2 regions of the Rahnella variigena genome follow, and region 2 is predicted to be linked to the other one. Evidence: predicted binding sites of a transcription regulator. Region 2 holds the regulator's gene; the other holds the start of a gene.

Region 1 (16,093 bases), 890 kb from region 2:
TCATCATGCCGACGGCATCACCGCTGGAATCTTTAATACCGACAATATTCGGATGGGCTGCCAGTTCAGCGACACTTTCGGCACTTAACGGATCGGCGAAAAACGGGATGTTATACAGGCATAACGGCAGATTTACCGCGCTGGCAACCTGGCGAAAAACAGTGGTCAGCGTCGCAGCATCATAGTGATAAAACGAAGGCGGCATCAGCACGACCCCGCTGGCACCGGCGCGTTCTGCCGCATGTGCCAGTGCGATGCTTTCATCCGCCGTGGTCGCCGGGATCCCCGCCCAGACGGGGACACGTCCGGCAGTCTGTTCAACGACGGTTTCGACTACCGCACGCTTTTGCTCAACGTCCATATAACCGGCTTCGCCCACCGAACTCACCGGGAACAGAGCACTCAGGCCAGCCGCTATCTGAAAATCGACAATTTTGCGCAACATGTCCATGTCCGGCTTCCCTGCTTTCCAGGGGGTTAACATGGCGCTGATGACTCCTGAAGGTCGTAACATCATTGATTCCTTATGCTTTGTAGCCCAGATCCCTGGAGATTTCCCAGGCGGTTTTTTTTACCTTGTCAGCCAGTGCGTCGATATTTTCCGGCATGACATGCAAGGTGGTGCCCACGACGGAAATCGCTGCCGTGACGCGATGTGCTGCATTGAACACCGGCGCGCTGATACAGCGGATATTCGCCACATCTTCTTCATCATCGAAAGCCCATCCGCGCTGATGGATTTGCTGTAACGCCGTGCGCAGCTGCTGAGCACTGGTCAGCGAGTTGGGCAATACCGGGCTGAATTCCAGTGCAGCAATCAGTGCGTCCTGACGTTCACGACCGCACCAGGTCAGCAGGCATTTGCCCAGCGAAGAGCGGCACAGAGACAGGCGTTTTCCTTCCCAGGTGCGAACCTGAATATTCGACTGGCTTTCGACTTTGATCAGATAAATCGGCGTATCCCCGTCCAGCACGCCGAGATGGCAGAGCAGCCCGGTGTCGTGCATCAGTGCTTTCAGATGCGGGAGTGCGACATTGCGCAAATCGAGCTGGCGGGAAACCTGACTGCCCAGCTCCAGCAATCTGAGCCCGAGGCGGTAGTTACCGGAATTAGACTGGGTAACTAAACGCTGATTTTTCAGTTCCTCCAGCAGCAGATACACGGTGCTTTTGGGCATCCCCAGTTCACTGACCAGCTGGTTCGCGTTGCACTGTCCCTGCCGGAAAATGATGTCGAGAATGGCGACGGCGCGCGTCAGTGCCGGAACTTTTGATTTAGCGATTAATTCCATCATGCTGGAATCCATTCTGTTGAGATGGACAAGTTATAGAGGCAAAAATGAGCAGACGACAGGACGCTTGTGATCCTCTGTGATTGAGTTCTCTATAAAGTTGAATATTCCAACATACTGGAATAACCAGATGATTTAGAAGGGAAAATATTCAGAGTAATTCCAGTATGCTGGAATTAACAGGGGCGTTCAGAGGGGAATTTCAGGCATAAAAAAAGCGACCATAAAGGTCGCTTTTTCACTTCGGAAACTGCGTTTATCAGGCTTCGATTGCCACACGCAGTTTTTTCATCGCGTTCTTTTCCAGCTGACGAACACGTTCTGCGGATACACCGTATTTATCGGCAAGCTCCTGCAGAGTCGATTTGTTTTCGTCGTCTAACCAGCGGGCACGAATGATATCCTGGCTGCGCTCATCCAGACCTTCCATTGCAGAGGAAAGTTTGTCTGTCGCGTCCTGATCCCAGTTATCTTCTTCGATGGTTTCTGCAAAGTCAGAACTCTTGTCTTGCAGATACAGCATCGGTGCCATCGCAGCGCCGTCGCGTGGTTCATCGTCCGGGGTCGGATCAAACGTCATGTCCTGTGCGGCCATGCGTGATTCCATTTCCAGCACATCTTTGCTGGTTACACCCAGTTCGCGGGCAACGTGCTCTACTTCGTCGTGGCTGAACCAGCCCAGACGCTGTTTGTTTTTACGCAGGTTAAAGAACAGCTTACGCTGCGCTTTAGTGGTGGCGACTTTCACGATGCGCCAGTTACGCAGCACATATTCGTGAATTTCTGCTTTGATCCAATGCACGGCAAAGGACACCAGACGCACACCGACTTCCGGATTAAAACGGCGAACCGCTTTCATCAGGCCGATATTCCCTTCCTGGATAAGGTCTGCCTGTGGCAAACCGTAACCTGAATAGTTGCGGGCAATGTGAGCAACAAAGCGCAGGTGAGACAGGATCAGCTCTTTCGCTGCTTCCAGGTCACCGTCGTAATGCAGCCGTTCAGCCAGCGCCCGTTCTTCCTCTGCGGTGAGCATAGGATAGGCATTGGCGGCCCGAACATAGGCTTCCAGGCTACCTTGGGGTACTAATGCTAAAGTGCGCATTTCTTTGGTCATTCAAGCCTCTCATGTATGACGTAATGCAGGTTTTATACCACGTTGCTGCGGGATGATACCGCTACGTTGCTGGCCTTAAGGGGCGACAACAAAGCAACGCCGAGCCCTTCATATTCGCTGCTCTACGACCACGAATTTTACATAAAGTTCACGGACAGATTCAACAGTCTGATGACTGTATGTGACACACTGACTATTGGATAGTGAATTTGTGCCATTGCAGGGGAAGCAGGAAAATGATGGGACGATATAGCAAGAATCGGCTGTTCCCCTGTACACAAAGACTGAGCAGCAGGGGAACATTATAGCAAATTATCGCTACTGTGGTGTAAATCGCCGTAAATGTTGAACCGTCGCCAGCCAGGCTGCAATCCAGCCAATCATCGCGGACACGATCAGCAGCAGCAGGCTTTCATCCCAGCCCAAACCGTGCAGGTCAAAGGTGGTACCGAACACCTGCGCCACCTGGGTCACTACGCTCTCAAGGCGCAGCACCAGCACTTCCGAGAGGATCAGCGACAACAATGCGCCAGTGAAACCGAGCATCGCGCCGCCGTTCAGGAACGGTCTGAGAATGAACCCGTCGGTCGCGCCAATCAGCTTCATGACGTTGATGGTATCGCGTCGGCTGAAGATGCTCAGTCGCACACTGTTACCAATAACCAGGAAGACGGCGATCACCATCAGCACGCCGATCATCGCCGCAATCTGCCCGACCAGACCGGTCAGCGCCGCAAGACGGGCAAACCAGCTGTCATCCATACGCACTTCATCCACGCCATGTACGGCCGCCACGCGGTCGCGCAAGGTGTTGAGTGTCGCAGAATCCTGGAAATTCATTTTAGGCGTGATGATAGCCACCGCTGGCAGCGGGTTTTGCTCCAGCATGTCCATTGCGCCGCCAAAGCCAGACCAGTTGCGGAACTCGCCCATCGCTTCTTCACGGGACAGATAATTAACTTTATCTACGCCCGCTTCGGTTTTGAGGGTTTTCACCACGTTTTCTGCGGCGTCATCATCCAGCGCTTTGTCGAGATACACGGTCAGCTGCGGCGTCGGATACCACTGTTCAGCCGCGGTACTGACGTTTTTCCACACCAGATAACAGACACTCGGCAGCGTCAGGGAAATCGCGATGACCATCACCGTGAGCAGTGTTGCCAGCGGCTGACGCAGCATGTCAGCCAGCGCGTTCATCCACGCATAACGCCACTGTTCGCGCCAGCCACCCTGCAACGCTTTGCTTTTTGCAGCGCGGGCGCTTTTTGCAGTTTTCGCCGGGTTCGGACTGTTCGCCATTAGTACACCCCTCCCGACATACGCCCCTGACTCAGCGTCAGCGTGCGGTAATTACGACGGGCAATCAGACCCACATCATGCGTCGCCATCAGGACGGTGACGCCGACGCGGTTAAATTCTTCGAACAGACGCAAAATGCCTTCCGACAATTCGCCATCGAGGTTACCGGTCGGTTCATCCGCCAGCAGCACCGCAGGCTTGTTCACCACCGCACGGGCGATGCCCACACGTTGTTGTTCACCGCCGGAAAGCTGGATTGGCAGGTTCTTCGCTTTATCCAGTAATCCGACTTTATCCAGCGCAGCCGATACACGACGGCGGATATCTTCGCTGCTGGCCCCGGAAATGATCAGCGGCATCGCCACGTTGTCATACACAGTGCGATCCATCAGCAGATGGTGATCCTGAAAGATCATGCCGATCTGACGACGCAGGAACGGCACTTCGCTGGATTTCAGGCGGCTGATGTCATGGCCGCCAAACAAAATATGTCCGGCACTCGGGCGTTCAATGCCGCAAATCAGCTTGAGCAGGGTACTTTTACCCGCGCCTGAGTGTCCGGTCAGAAATGCCATTTCCGCTTGCTGGATGTGAAAGTTGACGCCCTGAAGCGCCTGTCGTCCGCCCAGATAAGCTTTACTGACCTGTTCAAAGCGAATCATCCGTATTAATCCTCTCGGGCAAAAAGTGCCTCAATAAAATCGTCTGCCTTAAACGGCCTTAAATCTTCGATACCTTCACCGACACCAATGTAGCGGATCGGAATGCTGAACTGATCGGCGATGGCAAAGATCACGCCGCCTTTCGCGGTGCCATCCAGTTTAGTCAGCGTTATCCCGGTCAGCCCGACGGCTTCGTTGAATAATTTCGCCTGACTCACCGCATTCTGGCCGGTGCTGGCATCGAGCGTCAGCATCACTTCATGCGGCGCATCTTCGTCGAGCTTCTTCATCACGCGGACGATTTTCTTCAGCTCTTCCATCAGGTGCGCTTTGTTCTGCAAACGCCCGGCGGTATCGGCAATCAGCACGTCGATATTACGGGCTTTCGCCGCCTGAATCGCATCGAAGATAACGGACGCGGAATCCGCACCGGTATGCTGTGCAATCACCGGGATCTTGTTGCGCTGACCCCAGACCTGCAACTGTTCAACAGCTGCGGCACGGAACGTATCGCCCGCCGCCAGCATCACAGATTTACCCTGTGCTTCAAACTGGCGCGCCATTTTACCGATGGTGGTAGTTTTACCGACGCCGTTTACGCCAACCATCAGAATGACATACGGGGTTTTCCCGCTGACATCCAGTGGCTCGTCAACTTTCGCCAGTATTTCGGACATTTCTTCCTTCAGCTTACCGTACAGCGCGTCAGCATCTTTCAGCTGTTTACGCGAAGCGTGTTCGGTCAGTGAAGCAATGATTTTACGGGTAGTTTCGACGCCAACGTCGGCGATCAACAGCTGTTCTTCCAGCTCTTCGAACAGATCGTCGTCGATTTTTTTACCGCGGAACAGGCCGACAAAACCAGAGCCCAGATTCTGCTTGGTTTTGACCAGACTGCGTTTCAGCCGCGCAAAGAAACCTTCTTTGGTCGGACGCTCCTGCTCAGTTTCACCGGCCGGTAAAACGACGATAGGATCCAGCGGCACCGGCAGCGGTTCTTCGGCTGCGACAGAATCGTCGACATAATCAATGGCATCGAGACGTTCGTCTTCGGCAATTTCTTCGCCCGATTCAGCAAATTCGTCTTCAGCAACAACTTCTTCAATCAGATCGTCTTCAGGCACCACTGGCTGCGCAGCAACCTGTTCGGTGATGTGAACAATTTCTTCTGCCAGTTCAGCGGCGGCCTGTTCGCGAACCGGTTCAGGTTCTTTCAGCGGTTCCGGCTCAATTTCTGGCTCAGGTTCCACTTCCGGTGCAGGTTCGACTTCTGGCTCAGGTTCGACTTCTGGCTCAGGTTCAACCACAGGTGCGATTTCTGCGGCAGATTCTGCGGAGGCTGCGGTATCCCATTCGCCAGGGTGCTGCTCAACCGGAACACCCGGCTCTTCGGCTAGCGGATGTTCTTCAACGACCGCATGTTCTTCAACAACAGACTGTTCTTCAATAACAGGCTGTTCTTCGCGGATTTCTTCCTTCTGCTGCTCTTCTTCCTGACGGCCACGGCCAAACCAGGAGAAGAAACCGCGTTTTTTATCTTTTGCCATTTTACAACTTCACTCCTCGCCGTTAATGACTGGCGAACGGATTATTAATAGGGTTATGGTCAGGCAGTCTATCACTTTCCCCTGCAGGCAACACGCCCGCGTATTGAATTCCGGTGGTTTTTCAATCGACAATGTTAAACATTTGCCCAATGGCCGCACACCGGTAGAATAGCCTTCCAAACGATATGCAACGAAGCCTGACGGCTTTGGATTACACAAGCGAACTATGGCAAAGAAACCCAACACTCCCGCCGCCGGCCAGATCCGAATTATTGGCGGACAATGGCGCGGACGCAAACTTCCGGTTCCACATAGCCCGGGACTGCGCCCGACCACCGATCGCGTACGCGAAACGCTGTTTAACTGGCTGGCGCCGGTTTTACAGGGCGCACATTGTCTGGACTGTTTTGCAGGCAGCGGCGCGCTCGGTCTGGAAGCCTTGTCACGTTATGCGGCCAGCGCCACACTGCTGGAGTTTGAACGCCCGGTTGCGCAACAGTTAGAGAAAAACCTGGCGCTGCTAAACGCCGGTGATGCGAAAGTATTTAACGTCAATACATTGAACTGGCTGGCAAAAGCCGGAAATGCCTTTGATGTGGTTTTCCTCGATCCGCCTTTCCGTAAAGGCATTCTGCAAGACACCCTGAACCTGCTGGAGCAAAACCAGTGGCTGGCGGATGAAGCCTGGATTTATGTCGAAACAGAAGCCGAGCACGGTACATTGGATGTGCCCGCCAGCTGGCGGCTGCACCGTGAAAAAGTCGCCGGACAAGTTGCTTATCGCCTCTACCATCGCGATGTGACGCCTGAAACCGGCTCACCAGAACAGGAGCAGTAAGATGTTGATCAATATTGGTCGGTTGTTGATGTTATGTATTTGGGCGTTTCTGGCGTTTAACCTGATCCACCCGTTCCCGAAGCCGATCAAATACTTTTTAGACGTGGCGATTGTGTTCATGTTCTTTATGCACGGCCTGCAGGTGATGCTGCTTAAAGCCACGCAGGGCAAGGAAAAGGACACCATCGGCCCGTGGCTGCAAACCCGCATCTTCCTGTTCGGCGTGTTCGAACTGATGGCGTGGCAGAAAAAACAGCCGCCGCTGCCCGCTAAAAAGTAATGCCTGTATTGTCGGCGCGTCAGGCGCCGTTCATTTCCTGCGTCGCCCCACAATTTTAAAACTGCGTTAATCAGACCCGTCGTTACGGGGATTTCTGATTGTCGCCGGTGTGCCCTCTCTCCTACACTGAAAGCAAGTACAGGAAAACAGGATGTGTTTTCCTGAAGGCAGATCCTTGCATCGGTTCCATGTTCTGTTCTTACATTTAAAAGGATAAACAATGAGTTGGCCATTCCTCGCAGTATTTTTCTCTGGCTGGTTATTCGTTGACGCCAGCTATCGCGGCCCGCGCTGGCAGCGCTGGGTGTTTAAACCCGTCACCTTACTGCTGCTGCTTTTGCTTGCCTGGCAGGCACCCACGCTCAATGTTTACAGCTACCTGATCCTGCTGGGACTGGCGGCGACGCTGGTGGCAGACGGCCTGTTGTTGCTGCCTGAAGAGCGGTTCATGTACGCCATCGGCGCGTTCTTCCTCTCGCATCTGCTGTATACGTTGAGTTTCGCCAGCCAGATGACCATTACCTTCTTCTGGCCGTTGCCACTGACGCTACTGATTATCGGCGCCATATTGCTGGCAGTGATCTGGACGCGGCTGTCCGAACTGAGATGGCCAGTGACCACTTACATTGCGATGACCCTGCTGATGGTCTGGCTGGCAGGCGAGCAGTATTTCGCGCGCAGTACCGACATGGCGTTTTCGCTGTTCTGCGGCGCGGTGCTGTTGCTGCTGGCGAATATTCTGTGGCTGGTCAGCCGCTATCGCTTCAAATTCCGTGCGGCAGACGCACTGGTCGCCGCCTGTTACTTTGGCGGTCACTTCCTGATCGTACGCTCACTTTATTTGTAATCTCCCGCAGAAAAACCCTTAAAGCGGAACCGTTCTGGTTCCGCTCAATCAAATCGCTTGACCTTAGAGCTGACTCCAGGGTTTACACTGGTCGTAATTCCACTCGGTTTCGAACCGGAGGCTTTATGATCCCAATGAAAAATAACAACAGCTGTAGCTGCGGATGTCAGGGCAAACGCGCGCCTGGACTGCATATCAACAAAATCGGCGCTATTGCCCAGTCCGGTACACATCCTGCCAGCTGTTGCAGTGATAATTCCCCGCTGGCGGCGTCGGCTTGTGCCACCACTTCTGACAGTTGCTGTGCGCCGAAGGCAGGTGAGCACTCACACACTTCTGATGACGGCAGCACAGAAGGTTCGCCGGGCGAAGATGACCCCAGCGCGCCGCCTTCAGGCACTCAGCAATACAGCTGGAAAGTGGAAGGTATGGATTGCCCGGCCTGTGCCCGCAAAATCGAAAATTCTGTTGCCGGTCTGGATGGCGTAAACCGCGCCAGAGTGCTTTTCGCGACAGAAAAACTGGTCATTGATGCCAGCCACGACATCTCACAAAACGTGATGCAGGCCGTGACCGGTGCAGGTTTTACCCTGCAATCCCTCGATAAAAATCAACATACTCCGCAACCGGAAGAGTCGCGCCTGAAAGAGGCGCTGCCGCTGATCGCCCTTTCGGTTCTGATGCTGCTGAGCTGGGTGCTCGACCATTTCAACCCGCAAATGGGTGAAATTGCGTTTATTGCCACCACACTGGTAGGACTGTGGCCGGTGCTTCGTCAGGCTATTCGCCAGACCCGTTCCGGCTCGCCTTTCGCCATCGAAACCCTGATGAGCATTGCCGCAATCGGCGCGCTGTTTATCGGTGCCACTGCCGAAGCGGCGATGGTGTTGCTGCTGTTTATGGTCGGCGAACGCCTTGAATCCTTTGCCGCCAACCGGGCGCGCAGCGGTGTGAAATCCCTGATGGCGCTGATACCCGATACCGCCGTCCGCGTAGTGAATGGTAAATCTGAAACCGTGCCGGTCAGCAGTTTGCGTCCCGGCGATGTTATCGAAATCGCCGCAGGCGCACGTCTGCCCGCCGATGCCATTTTGCAAGGCGCTGCCAGTTTCGATGAAAGTGCTCTGACCGGTGAGTCAGTACCTGTAGACCATCAGCCCGGTGAGAAAGTCCCGGCGGGCAGCCTTTGCGTTGACCGCCTCGCACGTCTGGAAGTGGCTTCCGCCCCCGGCAACAGCGCCATCGACCGCATCCTGCAACTGATCGAAGAAGCCGATGAACGCCGTGCGCCAATCGAGCGTTTCCTCGATACTTTCAGCCGCTATTACACACCGGTCATTATGCTGATGGCGCTGCTGGTGATTGTCGTTCCGCCGCTGGCAATGGGACTGTCGTGGGAAACCTGGATTTACCGCGGGCTGACTTTATTGCTGATTGGCTGCCCGTGTGCCCTGGTAATTTCAACGCCGGCTGCGATCACCTCCGGGCTGGCCGCGGCAACGCGTCAGGGCGCTTTAATCAAAGGCGGTGCAGCGCTGGAACAACTGGCGCTGATTCAAACCGTGGCGCTGGATAAAACCGGCACACTGACCGAAGGCAAGCCCGAAGTCACTGACGTTTTAATCCTGAACGGTGCCAGTGAAGGCGAAGTATTAAGTCTGGCCTCGGCGGTGGAAGAAGGTTCGCATCACCCGCTGGCACAGGCGATTTTAGCCCGTGCAAAAATCAGTAATCCGTTACCGCTCACGGCGCAGGATCGCCGTGCGCTGGCTGGTTCAGGCGTGGAAGGTCTCGTTTCAGGTCGCAAAATTCAGGTACTGGCACCAAAAAGCGTGACTGAAAACAGTCTGACAGCGGAAACCCTTACGCAAATTACTGACTGGGAATCCACCGGAAAAACCGTGGTGGTAGTGTTGCAGGAAAATAACGCGATCGGGCTGATTGCCATGCAGGATCGCCTGCGTGATGACGCGGCAGAGGCGTTGCAGAAACTGAAAGCACTCGGCGTTTCAGCAGTGATGCTGACCGGTGACAATCCGCGGGCAGCGAAAACCATCGCTGACCGGCTGGGCATTGATTTCCGTGCCGGTTTACTGCCTGCGGATAAAGTCTCGGCGGTCACCGCGCTGAATGCGCAAAAACCGGTGGCAATGGTCGGTGATGGCATTAACGATGCGCCGGCGATGAAAGCCGCGACTATCGGTATTGCGATGGGAAGCGGAACGGACGTCGCGCTGGAAACGGCGGATGCCGCGCTGACGCACAACCGTCTGAGCGGGCTGGCGCAGATGATCAGCCTGTCACGCGCCACGCGGGCGAATATCCGTCAGAACATCACGATCGCGCTGGGGCTGAAAGCGATTTTCCTGGTCACCACGCTGATGGGGCTGACCGGATTGTGGCTGGCCGTGCTGGCGGACTCCGGCGCAACGGCGCTGGTCACCGCCAATGCGCTAAGGCTGTTGCGCAATAAATCGAAATAAGCTTAATCGATGCGAACTTAATCGCAGCAGACAAGACTCAGGGCTGAGCTATCAGCCCTGTTTTTCGACTAAACCTTTGCACAATAAATAGCGATACGGCTGGCTTTCGGTATCCGACGCCAGCAGCGTATGTTCCATAAAACGGCAGAAACCGGGAATATCGCGGGTCGTTGCCGGATCATCGGCGATGATCAACAGCGTTTCGCCATCTTTCATGGTGCGTACCGCTTTGCGAACCATCATCACAGGTTCCGGGCAACGCAGGCCGAGCGCATCAAGCTGATGGTCGGGATTGATAAAGGGATCGGTCATTTCGTGTCTCAACATCTTCGGGCGCGGCAAAGCCTGATAGTTTAACCCGCTGGATTTCCCGCGCAACTGACACGGCTCATTGCGCTAAAATTAACCGTCAGATCTGTTGCGCAAACGGTGTGCAAACAGGTACTATGCGCGCCGCAAACCGCTAACGCCCCTGCGACAGCTTCAAGAACGCAGGGTATTTGGGTTCCCTCACCCCAATTTGTTCATAAAAAAAGGTCACATATATGTACTCCTTTACTGCTCAGCAGCGGTTTTCCGCGCTGATATGGCTTTCGCTATTCCACATTGCCATCATTACTTCCAGTAACTATCTGGTTCAGTTACCCGTCTCCATTTTTGGTTTCCATACAACCTGGGGCGCGTTCACCTTCCCGTTCATTTTTCTGGCTACTGACCTGACCGTCCGTATATTCGGCGCGCCGCTGGCACGACGGATTATACTTTCCGTGATGGTGCCTGCGCTGGCGATTTCCTATGTCATCTCGGCGTTATTCTTTGAAGCGCAATGGCAGGGAGCAGAAGCACTCAGCAGCCTGAATATCATGGTCGCGCGTATCGCTACCGCCAGTTTTATGGCGTATGTGCTGGGGCAAATTCTTGACGTTCACGTGTTTAACCGCCTGCGTCAGAACCGCCGCTGGTGGATAGCGCCGGTCGCCTCAATGTTCCTCGGCAATATCAGCGACACCCTGTCCTTCTTCTTTATCGCTTTCTACAAAAGTACCGATGCTTTTATGGCGCAGCACTGGGTGGAAATCGCGATGGTGGATTACACATTCAAAGTGCTGATCTGCCTGGTATTCTTCCTGCCGATGTACGGCATGCTGCTGAATATGCTGCTTAAGCGTTTATCCGCGCAGGGAAATAACCCGCATTCTGCCGTCCGCGTGCACTAAACTGTGAGCGGGGAAGACACAAATCGCGCCATAATCTGACTTGCTTTTGTGGCCTGAATAGGTTGCCATAAAGGCTGTTAAGTCAACATGTAAGCCTGGTTAACAGGCCACTTAAGGAAGCCCGATGCGTAATATCGCGAAAATGATGGGAATGGCAGTACTGATCGCTGGTCTGGCTGCGTGTGACGGTAAAACTACCGATGCACCTGCCGCAGATAAAGGTGCGCCAGCGGCCTCAGCAACGGCAGCGACCGTACCGGTCAGCCTGCTGGAAGGTAAAGTCACCTTCTCCCTGCCGCAGGGAATGAGCGACCAGAGCGGTAAGCTGGGCACTCAGGCAAACAATATGCATGTGTACGCTGACAGCACCGGTCAGAAAGCCGTGATTGTGATCCTGGGTGATAACACCACCGAATCGCTGGATGTTCTGGCGGGTCGTTTACAGGATCAGCAAAAAGCCCGTGATACCAATCTGCAGGTTGTGACCAATAAATCTATTCAGGTCAATGGCCAGACGCTGCAACAACTGGACACCGTAATCACTTCTGCGGGTCAGAAAGCCTACTCTTCCATCGTACTGGGCAAAGTTGACAGCCATTTGCTGACCCTGCAAATCACCCTGCCAGCGGATAATCAGCAGCAGGCGCAGACCGATGCAGAAACCATTATCAACACCCTGAAAATTCAATAAATCCAGAGGTATTGAAAATATCAGGCGGGGCTCAGGCTCCGCCTTTTTTTGTCTTATGCTGTTACTCAATCTCACAAACCCCGCCTCCGCTGTAATAAAAATGTAACATTCCCGTCATAAATCACAGTTCGTTTGTGCGCGAATAGCTAAAATGATGTTCGTTTTGGAACACACCGGCTTCGCCATTTCGTTCGTGGCTCACGATGAGTCCCACCTGATTTATGCCATCGGAGGCATTTATGCTCAGTATCTTTAAACCCGCGCCCCACAAAGCTCCTGTTGATGAGGCCCACGTCGATCCGCTCTACCGCCGTCTCCGCTGGCAAATCTTTATGGGGATATTCTTCGGTTATGCGGCCTACTATCTGGTGCGCAAAAATTTCGCACTGGCCATGCCTTATCTGATTGATCAGGGCTTTTCCCGTGGAGACCTCGGGTTTGCGCTGTCCGGGATTTCCATTGCTTACGGCATATCAAAATTCATTATGGGGTCGGTGTCTGACCGCTCGAATCCGCGTGTTTTCCTGCCCGCGGGTTTAATTCTGGCTGCGGCGGTGATGTTGTTTATGGGCTTCGTGCCGTGGGCAACATCGAGCATTGCCATCATGTTTGTGTTGCTGTTCCTCTGCGGCTGGTTCCAGGGAATGGGCTGGCCGCCGTGCGGTCGCACCATGGTTCACTGGTGGTCGCAGAAAGAACGCGGCGGCGTGGTGTCGGTATGGAACTGTGCGCATAACGTCGGTGGCGGTATTCCTCCGCTGCTGTTCCTGCTGGGCATGGCGTGGTTTAACGACTGGCATGCGGCGCTGTATATGCCAGCCTTCGGCGCGATCCTGCTGGCGGTATTTGCCTTCATGACCATGCGCGATACGCCGCAATCCTGCGGCCTGCCACCAATTGAAGAATACAAAAACGATTACCCGCCGGACTATGTGAAAGAGTCAGCCGAACAGGAACTGACGGCGAAACAGATTTTCATGCAGTACATTTTGCCGAACAAATTGCTGTGGTATATCGCGCTGGCTAACGTTTTTGTTTATCTGCTGCGCTACGGGATCCTGGACTGGTCACCGACTTACCTGAAAGAAGTGAAGCATTTTGCTCTGGATAAATCCTCGTGGGCGTATTTCCTTTATGAATACGCAGGGATCCCCGGCACGCTGCTGTGCGGCTGGATGTCGGACAAAGTGTTTAAAGGCAACCGCGGCGCGACCGGTGTGTTCTTCATGGTGCTGGTGACTATCGCCACCGTCGTTTACTGGCTGAATCCGGTCGGCAATCCGGGCATTGATATGGCCTGTATGATCACCATCGGCTTCCTGATTTACGGGCCTGTGATGCTGATAGGTTTACATGCACTGGAACTGGCACCGAAGAAAGCGGCCGGAACTGCGGCAGGATTCACCGGGCTGTTTGGTTATCTGGGCGGCTCGGTCGCGGCCAGCGCCATTGTCGGCTATACCGTGGATTACTTTGGCTGGGACGGCGGGTTTATCGTGATGATTGCCGGTTGTGTGCTGGCCGTTGTGTTGCTTTTACTGACCATGCTCAGCGAGAACAAACACAAAGCGCAACTGAGAAAAAATGCCTGATTGGTTTTGATGTTCGTCGAAAGGCACCGAAAGGTGCCTTTTTTGTTTTACACAGCTTCAGAAGGGATCCGTCTGCCCGCTTCATCAAACAGTAAAATACTGGCGGCATTAAATCCAAAACTGAGCGGCGTATTTTTAGCAAAAGAGAGCTGTTTTGACGATTTCATTTTCAGGATGTGCTCGCCGAAACGCGCGTATACCAGCGTAGAATCGCCCTGTAATTCAGTGAAATCGACTAAAACGTCAAATGCGTGTTCCGTCGCTTCATTCAGGCGCAACAGCTCAGGGCGGATCGCCAGCGACACGGTTTGTCCATCCTGCGCCGCGGGGAATTTATTGCCCAGAGGAAACATCGGCTGCCCGTCAATACACAACTGGCGGCCAGTCACCTGCGCGGGGATCACATTGATTTTCGGCGTACCGATAAAACCGGCAACAAACAAACTGGCCGGACAGTTGTAGAGTTCAACCGGCGAACCAATCTGCTCAATATTACCCTGATTAAGCACCACAATCCGGTCCGCCAGCGTCATGGCCTCGACCTGATCGTGGGTCACGTAAATCATGGTGTTTTTCAGGCGTGCATGCAGCTGACTGATTTCCTGACGCATCTGAACGCGCAGCGCGGCATCGAGATTCGACAGCGGTTCATCAAACAAAAATACTTTCGGCTGCTGAACGATAGAGCGCCCGATGGCGACGCGCTGACGCTGCCCGCCGGAAAGATTTTGCGGCAACCGGTCGAGCATCTCGTCCAGCCGCAGGATCAGAGCCGCTTCGCTGATGCGTCGGGCGATTTCAGCCGGTGGCGTTCGGATATTCTTCAGACCAAACGCCAGATTCTGCCTGACGGTCATGTGCGGATAAAGCGCGTAGGATTGAAATACCATCGACAGACCGCGCTTTCCGGCGGGCAACTCCGTCACGTCAGTGTCCTCAATGTGGATGGTCCCGTCGCACAGCCCATCCAGCCCGGCAATCATGCGCAGCAATGTTGATTTACCACAGCCCGACGGCCCTACCAGAACCAGAAACTCACCGGAACGGATCTCCAGAGTTAAATCGGGGATCACGGCTGTTTTGCCATAGTATTTTTTGACGTTTTTTAGCGTTAAGCCTGACATAGCGTTGTCCTTTGAAACAAAAAGATGCGCGGTTACGCCCCGGAAAAGGCGAGCAGTATTCCGCCAACATCGGTCATTGCGTCCTGATGGCCCCGCCAGATTTCAGGTAGAACCACGTATAATTAACCTAAACTCCAGGTCGTGGTGAATATTGGTTTTACCTTCCAGCAACAGGGCTGCGGCTATTTCACCTTTTTTAACCGGGTCCTGCGAGATTGTCGTGAGCCCGATCTCATTCACTGGCCGGGGAATATTATCAAAACCAGTAACGGCTATATTTCCCGGAACAGATAGCCCGCTTTTCCGGCAATAATTAATGGCACCCTGCGCGAAGCGGTCGGACAGGCAAATAAACGCGGTGATATCGGGATTACTTATCAGTAATTCCCTGGCAGCTATTTCGCCAAATGTTTCATGATGGTTCGTTTCGCAAAGAAAGCATTTATTCAGATCAATATTCCATTCCCGGAAAGTTGCCACGCAGGCATTCACACGGGTAATCATCACCTGATTATCACCGGAAATACTCTGACTCAATGGCATCACTCCTTTTCGTCCCTGAAGAGAAGGGAATGAAATAATCCCAAATTCACGGTGCCCTTTTTCCAGCAGGTGCAGACAGATTTCCCTCATCGCCCTGTCGTTATCAATAGATACGCTGCTGTGCGAGGGAATTTTAAAATCCGTAGTCACCACGGGTAGATTTTTGGACAACGCTTTGGCGATGATCTGATCATTATTGTGTGTCGCATTAAGGATATAGCCATCTACAGCCGTATTGATGACACTGGCCCGCGCGCCCTGCCCGTTATGCAACGGGATCAGGATAATGCTGACTCCTTTTCGGTCACATTCACCGGCGATGCCTTGCATAAGCTGCACGTCATGACTGTCTGTAAACACATAGCTGAGCGTGTCATTAAAAATAATCCCGATGGCATTCGATTTCCCGGTACGCAATGCCCGACCAAGATTGTCAGGCCCGTAGAAATTAACGGAATGCGCATAATCGATTATTCGTTTTCTTAATGATTCTGACAGTTTTCCCGGATTATTAAATGCATTCGACACCGTGGTGTGCGTCACGCCTAATTCGCGGGCAAT
Region 2 (16,093 bases):
GGTTGTGTTTATCTTTTCCTTCCCCCGCGCAGGGAAAAGAAATTCCGGAAGGGATCAGGGAAGGGCTGATTGCCGTAACCCGGCAACTCGCCGAAAAATTGGGTGATGAGTATTGGCATTTACCAGAGCGGTAATTAACCGCGAAAGTAATGACTAATAACGGACCCGGAAAATCGCAGTTTTCTATATTTGCCAACACCAGGGGCCTTATGTCAGATCAACCTGCTAAAAATAATAAGGAAAATCCGCTAAAGGATATTGGCACTCTCATCGTGATGATCCTGCTGTCTGTTTTGGGCGCAATCATCGGAGTTCAGCTGATTACCACATTGGGCGTGACGCCTAATACGTCGATTATCGGTGCGCTGTTTGCCATGTTACTGGCGCGCATCCCGATGCAGGCTTTTCAGCGCTACCGTTCTGTTCACACGCAGAATCTGGCGCAGACTGTGATTTCTTCCGCGACCTTTGGTGCGGCAAACAGCCTGCTGATGCCGATCGCCATCCCTTATGTCATGGGCCAGCCGCAACTGATTATGCCGATGTTTACCGGCGTAGCGGTGGCGATGTTGCTCGATGCCTACCTGCTTTATCGTCTGTTTGATACCAAAGTGTTCCCGGCCAGTAATGCGTGGCCACCGGGCGTCGCTGCCGCTGAAGCCATCAAAGCCGGTGATAATGGCGGGCGCCAGGCGTGGTTGCTGGTCGCCGGTGTGGTGGTCGGGCTGGCTGGCGCGATGCTTAAGATTCCTATGGCGGCGTTCGGCACGGCGTTTATCGGCAATATCTGGGCGCTGAGCATGTTTGGCATCGGTTTGCTTATCCGCGCTTATGCCCAGCCGCTTGCCGGTTTAGATCTTAATGCGATGTATATTCCGCACGGCATGATGGTCGGTGCCGGGCTGGTGTCGCTGCTGCAGGTGATTCAGGTGGTGCGTGCTAAAAACGCCGACGCCAAAACCACTTTTACCCAACCAGCGAAAGAAGTGCGCAAAGCACTCGGGCTGGGCGCATTCGGTTATATCGCCATTGCCGCACTGCTGGCACTAGGGGGCGGATTGTACAGCGAAATGTCAGTCAGCATGCTGATTGCCTTCGTGATTTATGCCGCCTTTGCCGCGTTCTTCCATGAGCTGATTGTCGGAATTGCCGCGATGCATTCTGGCTGGTTCCCGGCCTTTGCCGTGGCGCTGATCACGTTGATTATCGGCATCCTGATTGGCTTCCCGCCACTGGCGCTGTGCGTGCTGACCGGCTTTACCGCTGCTACCGGTCCGGCGTTCGCCGATATGGGCTTCGACCTGAAAGCCGGATTCATTCTGCGCGGCTATGGCAAAGATTTGCAGGCTGAACTTTATGGCCGCCGCATCCAGTTATTCGCCGCGTTGCTGGCCTTTATTATCGCCATTCCTGTGGTCTGGTACGCCCATTACGGCTATTTCGCGCAGGATTTAGTGCCGCCAGTTGCGCGGGTTTATGCCAAAACCATTCAGGCCGGCGCACAGCCTGGGATTGCGCACAGTTTGCTTATCTGGGCCATTCCGGGCGCATTAATACAGCTGATTGGCGGCCCGAAACGCCAGCTCGGCGTACTGCTCGCCACCGGTTTGCTGATCAACAGCGTGATGGCCGGTTGGGCAGTCGTCTGCGGCATCGTGCTGCGCATTATCATTATTCGAATCTGGGGTGAAAAAGGGCGTACGCCAATGGAAGTGCTGGCGGCAGGATTTATTGCCGGTGACGCACTTTACAGCTTCTTCACCTCGGTTTTCAGCACCAAAAAGTAGTGAGTACCGCACCAACACCAGGGCTTAATCAGCCAGCACGACACACCGACTGTTCCACGATGAACAGCGCCCGCGACCGTTTTGCCACTGCGCCTTATGCGCCGGTGCGGGGTTTTAAGAGGATTTTGTGATGAGTTTGCAACAGACATTAACCGTATTCGAACTGATTGACAGTGCACATGTCAGCGGCCAGGACATTGTGGACTTATTCACCCGTTATCCGGGGATCACCGCCAGTACACACCGTGCGGAGGGCCCGAAAGGCGGTACCGATTTTGTCCGCATCACCGTGCCAGGCAGCAAAGGTAAGAGCAGCGGCGGCACTGCGCCCACGCTCGGAATTATTGGTCGTCTGGGCGGCATCGGTGCGCGTCCGACGCGTATCGGGCTGGTATCCGATGCCGACGGTGCCATTGCCGCCGTCACCAGCGCACTGAAGCTGGCCGACATGCAGCGCAAGGGCGATGTGCTGGAAGGCGATGTGATTATCACGACGCACATTTGCCCGAACGCGCCGACCCGTCCGCACGATCCGGTTGATTTTATGGATTCGCCGATTGATGACGTGACCATGAATGATAACGAAGTGGTTGAAGGCGTGGACGCGATACTTTCTATCGACACCACCAAAGGCAACCGCATTATCAATCACAAGGGATTCGCGATTTCGCCGACGGTGAAAGAGGGGTACATCCTGCGTGTTTCCGAAGATTTACTGCGCATCATGGAAATGACCAGCGGCAAACCGGCAGTCACTTTCCCGATCACCACGCAGGACATCACGCCTTACGGCAATGGTGTGCATCACCTGAACAGCATTCTGCAACCGTCAACGGCGACCAGCGTGCCGGTTGTCGGTGTGGCGATTACAGCGGAATCTGTGGTGCCCGGTTGTGGCACCGGCGCAAGTCATGAAGTGGATATCGCACTGGCGGCGAAGTTCGCCGTTGAAGTCGCGAAAGAGTTTGGCCGCGGCACCTGTCAGTTCTTTGATGCCGATGAATATCAACTCCTGTTGTCGCTGTACGGAAGCTTGCGCCACCTGCAAAACCGGAAGTAACACCATGATGACATCCTTTGCAACGTTAACCATCGGACAGGCGCCACGCAGCGATATTATGCCGCTGCTGATGGCGCATCTGCCAGCCGGGTCAGTCACGCATGTTGGCTTACTGGACGGGTTAAGCACCGGGCAAATTGAGCAGCGCTATGCGCCTGCCGAAGGCGACGCGGTGCTGGTCACCCGTTTGCTGGATGGTTCGCAAGTAAAGCTTGCCGCGCCGCGCGTAGAGCGAGGCTTACAGGAAAAGATTGATGTGCTCGAAGCGCTGGGTTGCATGACCATTCTGCTGCTGTGTACCGGCGAGTTTAACCATCTGCACGCGAATAATGCCCTGCTTCTCGAACCTGACCGCATTATCCCGCCACTGATTAGCTCGATTATCGGCCAGCACCGCGCAGGCATTGTGGTACCGGTAGAATCCCAGGTGGTTGAACAGGCCAACAAGTGGCGCAAATTAGCCAAAGTGCCGTGTTTTGCGGTCGCCAGCCCGTATCTTTCTGATGACCAGACCCTGACGGAAGCCGCGATGCGTCTGGCTGAACAGGGGGCGGAAGTGGTGGTGCTCGACTGCATCGGCTTTAACCGGCATCACGAGGATGTGCTGAAAAAGCATCTGAATATTCCGGTGGTGTTATCGAATGTCTTGATGGCAAAACTGGCGGCGGAGCTGGTGGTCTGAGGATGTGACGGACGGGGCAAACAGCTATCCACAATGGCACTGTGTGACCGTAAAATCAAATCAGTGACGCCGCTTTGCGGGCGGTGTCGTCTGGTGCAGATAAAGCGGTAATAATCAGTGACAGAAGACGCTTTCTGCCCCTAATATGAAGGCTCTGAAAATTATCGCAAAGGGCCAATCTATGTTGAAAAATAATGAGTATTTTGACGGGAAAGTGAAGTCGATTGGTTTCGACAGCGAAAGTACGGGTTCAGCCAGCGTTGGCGTGATGGCCGTCGGTGAATACACGTTCGGTACTGCAAAGCCGGAAGAAATGACCGTCATCAGCGGCTCACTTAAAGTGCTGATCCCGGGATCTCCGGACTGGCAGGTGTTTAAGCCAGGCGAAACTTTCTATATTCCAGGTAAAAGTGAATTCAACTTACAGGTCGGCGAAACGACTTCGTACTTGTGTAAATACCTGACCAAATAATATATTCAGACACAGTACAAACAAAAAGGCGCTCATGAGCGCCTTTTTTACGTTCTGCATCCGGTCTTAGCGTTGTGCTTCGCCGCCCAATGCTTCGATCAGGTTCTGGATCAGCGCCGCCAGTTCACCGGTCATCAGCACGAAATCAGCATCGAAACGTCCGGCGAAATCTTCGCGGTCGATGTCTTCATTTTGATCACGAATAACGTCGCTGAATTTCAGGCGTTTAATGCTGCCGTCGTCGGCCAGTACCACGGCGATACGTTCCTGCCAGTCAACGGCCAGCTTGGTGACCAGTTTGCCATTTTCGATATGCGTGGCGATTTCGTCACTGACAAGCGCCTGTTTTTTACAGCGGATCACGCCGCCTTCTTCCAGAATCGCTTTCAGCTCTGCTTCATCCTGTAAGGTGAAACCGGCAGGTGTTTCGCCTGAACGTACCCATTCGGTCAGCGTCAGCTCGATCGGGCTTTCCATGGTCAGCGGCACCACCGGCAGCGAACCGAGGCTTTTACGCAGCAGCGCCAGCATATCTTCGGCTTTCTTGGCGCTGGCAGCATCGACCATGATCAGGCCGTTAACGGTATCAATCCACATGAACGTCTGGCTGAAGCGGCTGAATGCGCGCGGCATCAGGCTGTGCAGCACTTCATCTTTCAGGGAATCTTTTTCGGTCTTTTTCAGCTTGCGGTGCTGTTCGCCTTCGAGCTGATCAATTTTGGCCTGTAACTCCTGTTTGATAACCGGAGAAGGCAGAATTTTTTCTTCTTTGCGTGCGCAGATCAGGATCTGCCCGCCGTTGACGTGAGTCAGCGCGTCGCCACCGTGAGAACCCATCGGTGAAACCCAGCCGGTTTTCGCCATATCCTGGCTGCCGCACGGGGTAAAGGTGAAAGCACTGAGCTGTTTTTCCATTTCGTCAGCAGATAACGAAACTTCACGGCTCAAACGGTAAACCAACAAATTCTTAAACCATAACATGGCGTTATCCCTGTCCCGGCGCACTCGTGGTACGCTGAATAAATGAATGCAGGGCGGCATGATAACCAATTGAGCGCCGGTCGTCGTTAAGAAATCGCCGTGGCCTGTAACATTGCATAACAGCTTATTCTGGTGACAGAGGCCACTGGCTTCTAAACTGAACAGACTCAGAAAAACTGACCCTGCAGGACATAAAAAGGAGAATAAAACGTGCGAATTGGCATTGATTTAGGCGGCACAAAAATAGAAGTCATTGCGTTATCGGATGAAGGCAAAGAGCTGTTTCGCAAACGGGTCGATACGCCGAGAAATGACTACGAGCGCACACTCAAGGCGATTGAAGGGCTGGTGCTGGACGCCGAGAAAGGCACCGGACAGCGCGGCAGCGTGGGGCTGGGGATCCCCGGCACGTTATCGCCATTTACCGGCAAAGTGAAGAATGCCAATTCGGTCTGGCTGAACGGCCAGCAACTGGATGAGGATCTGGCGCTTTTGCTCAAACGCGAAGTGCATATTGCAAACGACGCCAATTGCCTGGCGGTTTCCGAAGCCACCGACGGTGCAGGCGCAGGCCGTCACACCGTATTCGCCGTGATTATCGGCACCGGCTGCGGTTCCGGCATTGCGCTTAACGGCGTGGCGCACGCGGGCGGCAATGGCAACGCAGGTGAGTGGGGCCACAATCCGCTGCCGTGGCAGGATGAGGAGGAAATCCAGTTTGCCCGCGAAGTCCCGTGCTACTGCGGAAAATCAGGCTGCGTCGAAACATTTGTCTCCGGCACCGGTTTTGCAGAAGACTACTTCCGTCATTCCGGTCAGCGTTTAAACGGCGCAGAGATTATTGCGCTGGTTGAGCAGGGCGATGAAACGGCGGAACTGGCGCTGGGTCGCTATGAGCGTCGTCTGGCTAAGGCGCTGGCAAACGTAGTAAATATTCTCGATCCGGACGTGATTGTCTTCGGTGGCGGCATGAGTAATGTGGATCGTTTGTATCAGACCGTTCCGCTGCTGGTTAAACAATGGGTATTTGGCGGGGAATGTGAAACGCCGATGCTCAAAGCGGTACACGGTGATTCGAGCGGAGTGCGCGGTGCCGCCTGGCTTTGGCCGCAATCGCGTTTTGCGTTATAAGTTCTTCATCAATTTTCAGGGGGCAGAGTTTGCGCCCCTGATCTCATAACTTCACAGTTAAAGCGCCATCTCCCGTTTAAATACGTCCAGCGTATGCGCCTTCACGCGGATGAATTCCGGGTGGCTCATGATTTCGGAACCACGCGGACGCGGCAGGTCAAACGGCACAATTTCCGCAATCTGCGTCGGTCGCCGTGTCAGCAGTAAAATCTCATCCGCCAGAAACACTGCATCCTCGAGATCATGTGACACAATCAGCATGGTGACGCCGGTCGCCAGCTGCACTTCCTGCAATTTATCGCGGATAAACAGCGTCATCTCGAAATCCAGGGCCGAGAAAGGCTCGTCGAGGAACATCACTTCCGGACGCGTCGCCAGCGCCCGCATGATGCACACGGTTTGCTGCTGGCCGCCTGAAAGCTCATACGGATAGCGTTTCAGGTCGAAGCGGATATCAAACATCTGCGTCAGTTCTTCGACCCGCGCATTGACGTCCGCTTTGCTCATGCCGTGTCGGATCAGCGGATACGCGATATTTGCGCGGGCACTCATCCACGGAAACAGCGCGTCGCGGTAGTTCTGAAACACATAACCGATGGTGGTCTGCGCCAGCGTTTTGCCGTCGAACAGAATGTCGCCTTTATCCACCGGGATCAGCCCGGCGATCATGTTCATTAACGTCGATTTACCGCAGCCGTTCGGGCCGAAGATCGACACGATCTTTCCACGCGGTAAGTCGAGGTTGAGATCGGTATACAGCGGCTGTCCGGCAAACGCCTTGCTCAGTCCGCGGATCGTCACATGGGTATCCGGGCGCGTAGCGTACTGCGGCAACTGCGGGCCTTTATAATCAGGGTTCAGCGAGAGAGGTTGCGTCATGCTTTGCTACTCCAGTGGACGGTTTTTTTCTCGATCAGCAAAAAAGCCAGATTCAGCAGATAACCCAGCGCGCCGGTGATCAGGATCGAGGCGTACATGTCTTTGATGTTAAACACCTGCTGGGCATCGATGATCCGGTGGCCGAGGCCGGTTTCCGATCCGATAAACATTTCAGCGACGATCACGATCACCAGCGCAATCGACACGCCGGTGCGCAGGCCAACAAAGGTTTGCGCCAGGCTTTCCATCAGCAGAATGTCTTTGAAAATATGCCAGCGCGAAATCCCCATCACTCTGGCCGCCATCAGCCGGGTTTTCTTGGCATTCATCACGCCGTACGCGCTGTTAAACAGGATAACCAGCACCGCGGCAAAGGCGGCGATGGCAATTTTATTGGCATCGGTAATGCCGAAAATCAGCATAAACAGCGGGATCAGCGCTGATGACGGCGTGGAGCGGAAGAAGTCGATCAGAAATTCCAGACTGCGATAGACCTTTTCATTGCTGCCTAAAATGACGCCGAGCGGCACGCCTATCACTGCGGCAAAAGCAAAGGATACCAGCGTGCGGTAAAGGGTTGCGCCGATGTCGGTACGCATGGAAGCATCGAAAAATGACTGGAACATGTAGCCAATTGTCTCGACGGGCGAGGGCAGAAGCACCGGATTCAGCCATTTTGCGCTGACGGCCAGTTGCCAGAATAAAAACAGCAGCACCGGGCCGACCAGCGGCAGTAACCTTGAAGACCAGCGTGAAGTCATCCTGTTTCTCCTTATACTTTATAAATCAGCGAAGCGACATCCACCGGTTTGCTGAAGATTTTTCTTTCCGTAAAGACGTCATAAAATTTCTGGAACCATTGCAGGTTGTCGCCTTTTAAATCGGGATACATCACAAAGCCCGGCAGCGGCACCTCTTTCACCAGCGCCGGTTCTATGCTGGTGTAACCGGCGACGTTTTCGCGAGCCTTGTCAGGATGCGCCGCAATGAATTCCACCGCTTTCTGATAAGCGGCAATAAACTTTTTGGTTTCTTCCGGTTTGCTGGCGATAAAGCTGGAGTTCAGCGCCGCTGCGCCGCCGAACCAGGGCGCGTCTGCATTGCCGAGCACATATTTAGAAATCACGCCGGTTTCCAGTGTGCGGGAAAGGTTTTTCATCCGCCCGACGGTGCCGGTCGGTTCGAGCGTATATACGCCGTCAATTTGCCCGGCGGCCAGCGCAGGCGCGTGCTGCCCGACGGGCAGTTCGATCACTGAAGGATTAGTGAAACCATTTTTCTCCAGAATGATCTTCGCCATCGTCACGTTCTGGATCCCCGGACCACAGGCGATCTTCTTACCTTTCAGGTCGCTGATCGCTTTCGCTGTGCTGTTCAGCGGCACCAGAAATTCATCCAGAACCAGCTGGTGATTGGACGGATTCGAGCAGATGATTTTGAACAAATCCGGTGAAGTGATCGCCCCCAGACCCAGCGCACCCGTGGCCGTGCCGTTAGCGCATCCGTGGATCCTGCCGGTGATCATCCCCTCGACAATTTGCTGTGCGCTGGCGAATTTAACGCCTTTCACATTCAGTCCGGCTTCTTTAAAAAAGCCCTGCTCCAGCGCCACATATAACGGTAAACCGCCGACAATCGGCCAGTAACCAATGCGGATTTCATCGTCATCAGCCGCAAAGACCGAGGTCGGGATCATACCGCCAAGCGTGGAGACGCCGCCGGTGATGGCGAGCCATTTCATCAGCTGGCGGCGTTTTTTATCGACTTCAGGTTTGATGTTATTCATGGGCGGTTCCCTTAACGGTTATGCAGGCGCTGCAACTTGTACTGCAACTTGTATACATAACGTTAAGCACAGGGCGTGCCAGTTTATCGGCAGGAGGGAATAAGCGGGAATTCAGCGGGTTGGGAACATTGAACGCACTGCGCTGGTGCGAATTTTGCGCAGTTGCTCACAATCAGGATCCATTGCGGAGCAGATGGCTAGCAATTCACCAGTCAGGTGCTCCGCAGGGTAATCAGTCAGACTTTAAACTCATTGCTCAGGCGGCTGACGCCCAGACCGTTCACCTTAGTCACTTTGATTTGCACCGGAATACGGTCTTTCATCGCTTCCACATGGCTGATGACGCCGATGGTTTTGCCCGAGGCATTCAGGCTGTCGAGCGCGTCCAGGGCGGTGTCCAGCGTATCGGCGTCGAGTGTGCCGAAACCTTCGTCGAGGAACAGCGAGTCGATGCGGGTTTTATCACTGACCAGATCAGACAGCGCCAGCGCCAGTGCCAGACTGACCAGGAAGCTTTCGCCGCCGGATAAGGTGCGGGTATCGCGCACGGCGTCCGCCTGCCAGGTATCGACCACCTGCAATTCCAGCGCATCGCTGGTTTTGCGCTGCAACAAATATCGCCCGTGCAGTTTTTCGAGCTGAAGGTTCGCCAGATACACCAGATGGTCGAGCGTCAGTCCCTGCGCGAATTTACGGAATTTCGCGCCGTCGCTGGAGCCAATCATCTGATTCAGATAACCCCAGTCATCGCAGGTCAGCTGCGCTTGCGCAATCTGAGCTATCAGCGCCTGTTGTCCGCTGTGGCGTAATTTGTCACTTTCCAGCTGATTTTTCACTTCGCCCAGACGTTGCTGTAAAGCTTTCAGCTGTTGCGCCATTTCCGCCTGTTGCGCTGTCAGAACATCAAGATCGCTTTCTGTTTCACTCAGATGAGCCGGGCGGGCAAGACGATGTTTTTCGAGTTGCTGACCGGCATCCGCCAGTAACGCCTGCGCCTGCGCCAGTTGTTGTTGCAGATTTTCTTTGCGTTGCTGAAGTTGCTGACGGAGTGCGTCATCCAGCAGCGCCAGTTTCACCGCGGCTTCATCGGCAAATCCGCTGGCACTCAGCGCCTGTTGCCACGCCTGTTCCGCCTGCGTCAGTTGTTCTGTGGTCTGCAACTGTTGCTGTTGCGTGCTCGCCAGTTGCCCGGCCAGCTGATCGCGCTGTTCCTGCGCTTTTTGCAATGCGGTTTGCGCGTCACTGACCGCTTTTTCTGCAGACTGTTGTTGCTGATGTAAGTGCTCGCGAACCTGTGCCACCTGGCGGTCGCCGAACAGTTCAAGGCGTTGAGCCGTCAGTTCTGAAAGGTTTTTTTCGCCTTCTGCAAACAACTTTTGCAGCCGTTCGACGTCTTGCTGAGATTTCGCCTGCGTCTCTTCCAACCGGGTAATGCGTTCGGTCAGCAATGCGCTTTGCTGCTGCACTTTCTGCTGCGCGTTCAGTGCGTCGTTCAGGGCATCTTTAGCCTGTTGCAGCGCCCGTGCCAGCTGTTCGTGCTGGCTAATCAGCGCCTGCGATTGTTGTTCTTCTTCATCGCGGGCGGTCAGCCATTGAGTGATGTCGGCGGTGTCATGTAGCGTAAACGTCAGATTCAGCGGTGCGCTGAGCTGTTGCCAGTTTGCGGTATGTGCATTCAGTTGCTGCTGGTCTTGCTCCAGCTGGATTTGCAGCCGCGTTTGCTGTTCTTTCAGACTTTTAATTTTTGTTGCCAGTTCGATACCGCTGGCTTTTGCTGCATCGAACTCCAGTTGCATTTTCTCGACGCGCTGCGCCGTTTCAGAAGGCTTGACCTCCTGATAATGTTCAATCGCCGGATGCGATGTGGAACCGCACAACGGGCAGGCTTTGCCGCTTTGCAGATTCGCACGTTCGGCTTCGAGGCTGACGATCAGCATTTCCTGTTTATGCAGTACTTTAACGTCGTTGAGATGCTCCAGCTGTTTCTGACATTGCAGGCGGATGGCCCCCAGTCGCTGCTCTTCTTCAGCCAGTTGCGTTTGATACTGTACGAAATCTTTTTGCTGTTGCTGCACGCGCTGATTAAGCTGCGGGAAAATTTGCGCGAGCGAATACAGCTGCTGGCGCACCGGACGCAGCTGCGTGAGTTCGGATTGTCGTTTATGCAATGCTGCCAGCGGGTGCTGTTTTTCCAGCTCAGTCAGACGCTGTTGCGCAGTGTTGAGTGCATCGGTCAGCGCGGTCTGGCGGGTCTGATGCTGGCGGCTATCTTCGTCCAGCTTCTGCCGTTCGGTGGTCATTTGTAACAGCGTCGCGTTATGCTCACTGACAAGTTTTTGTACGTCAGTGACCGACTGCTGTGTTTCAGTCAGTGATTTACGCAAGCGGGTGATTTCGCCATCCAGCGGCAGGATTTTTTCTTCGATCAGCGTCTGCATCTGACGCTGTTCTTCCGCCTGTTTCTGACGTGACGTTTGTGCCTGCTCCACCGCCAGATTCAGCGGCGTCATTTGCGCGATTTGCTGTTCCTGATGCTGCGTCAGGTGCGCCAGTTGCTGCTGAAGACGTTGCGATTCATCCTGACAACGCTGGCGATCGTTGAGCAACGGACGCAGTTTTTCTGCCGGTTCGCTGCGCGCCAGTTGCTGTAACTGCGGCGCGGCGGCCAGATTCTCCTGCTCTGCGGCGGTCAGTTGTTGCTGAGACTGCTGCTGTTTTTGCTGCACCTGCTGCCACTGTTGCAGCCAGTTCAGATCCTGCTGGCGCTGCTGCGCCTGCTGACTGAGCGTGATTTCCTGCGCGTTCAGTTCAGCAAGTTGTGCTTCGAGCGTCTGGCGCTGTTCTTCGCTGAGCAGTTCGATACCCGCCATACGCTGATGCAAACCGTCGAGTGTAATCCGCGCTTCTTTATGTTGCTCAAATACGCGCTCGGACAGCAGACCGTAAATTTCGGTGCCGGTCAGTTCTTCCAGCAGTTCGGCGCGGTCATTGGCATCGGCATTCAGAAATGCGGCAAATTGCCCCTGAGACAGCATCATGGATTTGGTGAAACGACCGAAATCCAGCCCGGTCAGTGTGGCGATGGCATCGAGTTTATCGCGCACTTTATCGGCCAGAATTTTGCCGTCGGCCAGTAATGCCAGCTCCACTTTCGGTGCCTGCAGATTGCCGTCCGGCGAGTTTTTGGCGCGGCGCTGACTCCAGAACGCGCGATAACCGACGCCTTTGACTTCAAACTCCACTTCGGCCAGCGATTCGGCGGTGTGGCGGGTCATCAGCTCGTTCTGGCTTGGCGTGATGTTCAGACGCGGCGTCTGGTGATAGAGCGCCAGACAGATGGCATCGAGCAGGGTGGTTTTCCCCGCGCCGGTCGGGCCGGTGATGGCGAACAATCCGTTGCTGGCAAAAGGCTCAGCCGTGAAATCAATTTTCCATTCGCCTTCCAGCGAGTTCAGGTTTTTTAAACGCAGGCTGAGAATTTTCATTGTGCGCTGTCCTCCGCATTCTGACCGCTGGTGACCTGTTCAACAACCTGCGCAAACAGCGTGCGCATCCGCGCCTGACGCGGTTCGTCAGGATCCGGTTCCAGTGCCAGCCGTCTTTCAAAGACGTCACTGACACTCAGTTCGCTGAGTGTCTCTTTCTCCTGTTGCTCAATGCTGTTGATACGCTGTTCTTTACTGCGGCGTAAAAGCACCACTTCTACCGGCAGATCTTCCGTCAGCGCCTGAATGCGGCGCTGAATATCACTGAGATAATCTTGCGTGGCGACTTCAATATCCAGCCAGGCCGGTTTGGCCGGATCGCCGCCTTCGAACTGCGCCAGTTGTTTTTCGATTTCTGCCAGCGAGCCTTTGATTATCTGCATCGGCTGGAAAACGGGAATTTCCAGCGTGTCGATGGCGTTGAGCGTCGCGCCGTCGAAATCGAGTAAGTACACACTTTTGGCTTTACTCAGTTCGTCAAAACTCAGTGCAATCGGCGAACCGCTGTAACGGATATGTTCGGTTTTGGCGACGCACTGTGCGCGGTGAATATGACCAAGTGCCACGTAATCGACCGGCGGAAACGCCTGCGCCGGGAAGGCATCGAGTGTGCCGATATAGATGTCGCGCACGGAATCGGAGGTGCTGACGCCAACCGTGGTCAGATGGCCGGTAGCAATGATCGGTAGCGAAACGCCGAGTTCGTCGCGTTTGGTCTGCGCGGCCTGCCACAACGCGTCATAATGCGTGGCGATGGCTTCCTGTAATGCCAGCTGTTTGTCGCTGCCGGATTGTCCCGCCTGACTGGCGAGCAAATCCCGCGGACGTAAAAACGGAATAGCGCAAAGTACCGCGCCCGGTTTTCCGTCACGCTGGTTGAGCACTAAAATCTGTTCAGAGAGGTTTTCGCCGACGGTCGCAATCACCCGCGTATTCAGGCAGGAAAGCAGCTCACGTGATTCATTTAATGTCGCGACAGAATCGTGATTTCCGGCCAGCACCACCAGCTGACAGCCGGTTTGTTGCAACTCGACGACGAAGCGATTGTAAAGCTCGCGGGCATAGCTGGGTGGCGAACCGGTATCGAATATATCGCCTGCCACAATCACGGCATCTACCTGATGTTGCTGCACCTGACCGGTCAGCCAGCGCAAAAATGCCTGATGTTCGGCGGCGCGGCTTTTGGTGAAAAAGTACTGGCCGAGGTGCCAGTCTGACGTGTGGATCAGGCGCATGAGACTCCCGTATGGATCCTGGATGACGACAATGGGGCAAAGTATAAACGTCGGCGGGGGACGCTGTCCCCGATAAATCGGACCAATTTCAGCGAGATGGCAGCTGAATAGAAGAAATGTATCTGTCATATTTGACTGTAATGAACCATCCTTTCTATTCATAAATCTGTCACAAAACTGACGCATAATGGCGCCCGCAATCAAATAAAAGATCGCTAACCTATTGGCAGGACCTACGATGGCAAGACGTATATTGGTGGTTGAAGACGAAGCTCCAATCCGTGAAATGGTGTGTTTTGTACTGGAACAGAATGGCTATCAGGCAGTAGAAGCTGAAGATTTTGATTCAGCCGTTGGCCAGCTGGTAGAACCTTACCCTGAACTTATCCTGCTCGACTGGATGTTACCCGGCGGTTCCGGTATTCAGTTTATCAAACATCTCAAACGTGAAGCACTGACCCGCGAAATTCCGGTGATGATGCTGACCGCCCGCGGTGAAGAAGAAGACAGGGTGCGCGGCCTGGAAGTCGGTGCCGATGATTACATCACCAAACCGTTTTCTCCAAAAGAACTGGTTGCACGTATTAAAGCCGTGATGCGCCGCATCTCGCCAATGGCGGTGGAAGAAGTGATCGACATGCAGGGTTTAAGCCTGGATCCGTCGTCTCACCGTGTGATGGCCAACGAGCAGGCGCTCGATATGGGGCCGACCGAATTTAAATTATTGCACTTCTTTATGACCCACTCCGAACGTGTTTACAGCCGCGAACAGTTGCTCAATAACGTCTGGGGCACTAACGTTTATGTGGAAGATCGCACGGTAGACGTGCATATTCGTCGTTTACGTAAAGCGCTGGAAACCAGTGGACATGACAGAATGATCCAGACTGTTCGTGGAACCGGATACCGTTTTTCAACGCGTTATTGAGTCCCCACAGCGGAGAATCTGTGTGCTAGAACGTTTGTCATGGAAACGATTGGCCGGTGAATTCTTTCTCTTTTGCCTGCCCGCGTTAATCCTCGGTATCTTCGTCGGCCATTTCGGCTGGCTCCTCTTTGCGTCGCTGCTGGCGGCGCTGGGCTGGAATTATTACAACCAGCTCAAACTCTCTCACTGGCTGTGGCTTGACCGCAGCATAACCCCGCCGAATGGCCGCTGGAGCTGGGAGCCTCTGTTTTACGGGCTGAACCAGATGCAGATGCGTAACCGCCGTCGCCGTCGTGAATTAGGTCAGCTCATCAAACGTTTCCGCAGCGGTGCCGAATCATTACCCGATGCGGTGGTATTGACGACGGAAGAGGGCAATATTTTCTGGTGTAACGGACTGGCGCAAGATTTGCTCGGTTTCCGCTGGCCGGAGGATAACGGACAACACATCTTTAACCTGCTGCGTTATCCCGAGTTTCGTACCTGGATCCAGACCCGTGATTTCAGCCGTGCCCTGAATTTGCAACTCAATAACGAGCATTACGTCGAGTTTCGCGTGATGCCTTATTCCGAAGGGCAACTGCTGATGGTGGCGCGTGATGTTACGCAGATGCGTCAGCTCGAAGGTGCGCGTCGTAACTTCTTCGCTAACGTTAGTCATGAACTGAGAACCCCGCTGACTGTATTGCAGGGATATCTGGAAATGATGGAAGACGCCAAACTGGAAGAGCCGTTTCGTACCAAAGCGCTGGACACCATGCAGGAACAGACGCGGCGCATGGACGGGCTGGTCAAGCAACTGCTGACACTGTCAAAAATCGAAGCATCAGCAAATATCGATATGCAGGAGAAAGTCGATATTCCGGTGATGCTCGGCATGCTGGAGCGCGAAGTGCAATCTTTAAGCGGTGGCCGTCACGAAGTGGTGTTCCGTGTAAACGAGAAACTGAAGGTCTTTGGCAATGAAGATCAGTTACGCAGCGCGGTGTCGAATCTGGTGTACAACGCCGTCAACCACACCCCGGCGGGGACGCGGATAGAAGTCAGCTGGCAACAAACGCCGCATGGCGCGCAGTTCCAGATCAGTGATAACGGGCCGGGCATTGCGCCGCAACACCTGCCGCGTCTGACTGAACGTTTCTACCGGGTTGATAAAGCGCGTTCGCGCCAGACGGGGGGCAGCGGTCTGGGGCTGGCCATTGTCAAACACGCCCTGAGTCATCACAACGCCAAACTTGAAGTGATGAGTGAAGTCGGCGTTGGTACCCGCTTTATATTTACACTGGCACCGAAACTGATTGTTCCTCAGGAACAGGCCAGCCAAAGCGATGTGAAGGGATAAAAAAGTAGCCACAGCCCACGCTGTGGCTTCTTTTAGCAGATGATCTGTAAACCTTTTTCTTCGATCAGCATCAGTAAGATCAGAGCCGCACCGGTGGGTTTGGTTTCGTCACGCTCCCATTTTTGAATGCTGTTAGCCGACATATTGATGAGTCTGGCCAGCACGCCCTGGCTGATTTTTTCTTTTTCCCGCAGCGCGCGTATACGTTCAGCAGAGCGTTCTGCAAAGGCTTTCAGCCTTTCTTCCTGTACGGCTTCATCAACAATTTTGTTAATTTCGCGCATCGTGGTTTGTGAAACCACGCCAGATGAATCATGGAAGCGTT

The links. Region 2 encodes PhoB, which activates phosphate uptake and scavenging genes when phosphate is short. Its sites were predicted from a motif close to CTGTCATAAAACTGNCNNAT; they were not measured.
Region 1: the regulator PhoB is predicted to act here: its motif matches at 12,363-12,382, upstream of glpT (glycerol-3-phosphate transporter).

What each region holds. Positions count from the first base shown of each region.
Region 1 covers NZ_NSDJ01000001.1:963,092-979,184, reverse strand. The annotation lists gene CKQ54_RS04540 (dihydrodipicolinate synthase family protein) at 1-514, opposite strand, end outside; gene CKQ54_RS04535 (IclR family transcriptional regulator) at 525-1,295, opposite strand; gene rpoH (RNA polymerase sigma factor RpoH) at 1,552-2,409, opposite strand; gene ftsX (permease-like cell division protein FtsX) at 2,728-3,708, opposite strand; gene ftsE (cell division ATP-binding protein FtsE) at 3,708-4,370, opposite strand; gene ftsY (signal recognition particle-docking protein FtsY) at 4,376-5,917, opposite strand; gene rsmD (16S rRNA (guanine(966)-N(2))-methyltransferase) at 6,144-6,755, shown strand; gene CKQ54_RS04505 (DUF1145 family protein) at 6,757-7,035, shown strand; gene CKQ54_RS04500 (lysoplasmalogenase) at 7,256-7,882, shown strand; gene CKQ54_RS04495 (zinc/cadmium/mercury/lead-transporting ATPase) at 8,008-10,365, shown strand; gene tusA (sulfurtransferase TusA) at 10,417-10,677, opposite strand; gene CKQ54_RS04485 (7-cyano-7-deazaguanine/7-aminomethyl-7-deazaguanine transporter) at 10,911-11,582, shown strand; gene CKQ54_RS04480 (DcrB family lipoprotein) at 11,707-12,273, shown strand; gene glpT (glycerol-3-phosphate transporter) at 12,513-13,865, shown strand; gene CKQ54_RS04470 (ABC transporter ATP-binding protein) at 13,913-14,989, opposite strand; gene CKQ54_RS04465 (LacI family DNA-binding transcriptional regulator) at 15,092-16,093, opposite strand, start outside.
Region 2 covers NZ_NSDJ01000001.1:1,853,988-1,870,080, forward strand. The annotation lists gene CKQ54_RS08500 (IclR family transcriptional regulator) at 1-134, shown strand, start outside; gene CKQ54_RS08505 (OPT/YSL family transporter) at 210-1,787, shown strand; gene CKQ54_RS08510 (DUF1177 domain-containing protein) at 1,918-2,847, shown strand; gene CKQ54_RS08515 (AroM family protein) at 2,852-3,529, shown strand; gene ppnP (pyrimidine/purine nucleoside phosphorylase) at 3,711-4,001, shown strand; gene rdgC (recombination-associated protein RdgC) at 4,068-4,982, opposite strand; gene mak (fructokinase) at 5,193-6,113, shown strand; gene CKQ54_RS08535 (ABC transporter ATP-binding protein) at 6,171-6,992, opposite strand; gene CKQ54_RS08540 (ABC transporter permease) at 6,989-7,753, opposite strand; gene CKQ54_RS08545 (ABC transporter substrate-binding protein) at 7,765-8,778, opposite strand; gene sbcC (exonuclease subunit SbcC) at 9,015-12,263, opposite strand; gene sbcD (exonuclease subunit SbcD) at 12,260-13,498, opposite strand; gene phoB (phosphate response regulator transcription factor PhoB) at 13,737-14,426, shown strand; gene phoR (phosphate regulon sensor histidine kinase PhoR) at 14,449-15,768, shown strand; gene CKQ54_RS08570 (helix-turn-helix domain-containing protein) at 15,801-16,093, opposite strand, start outside.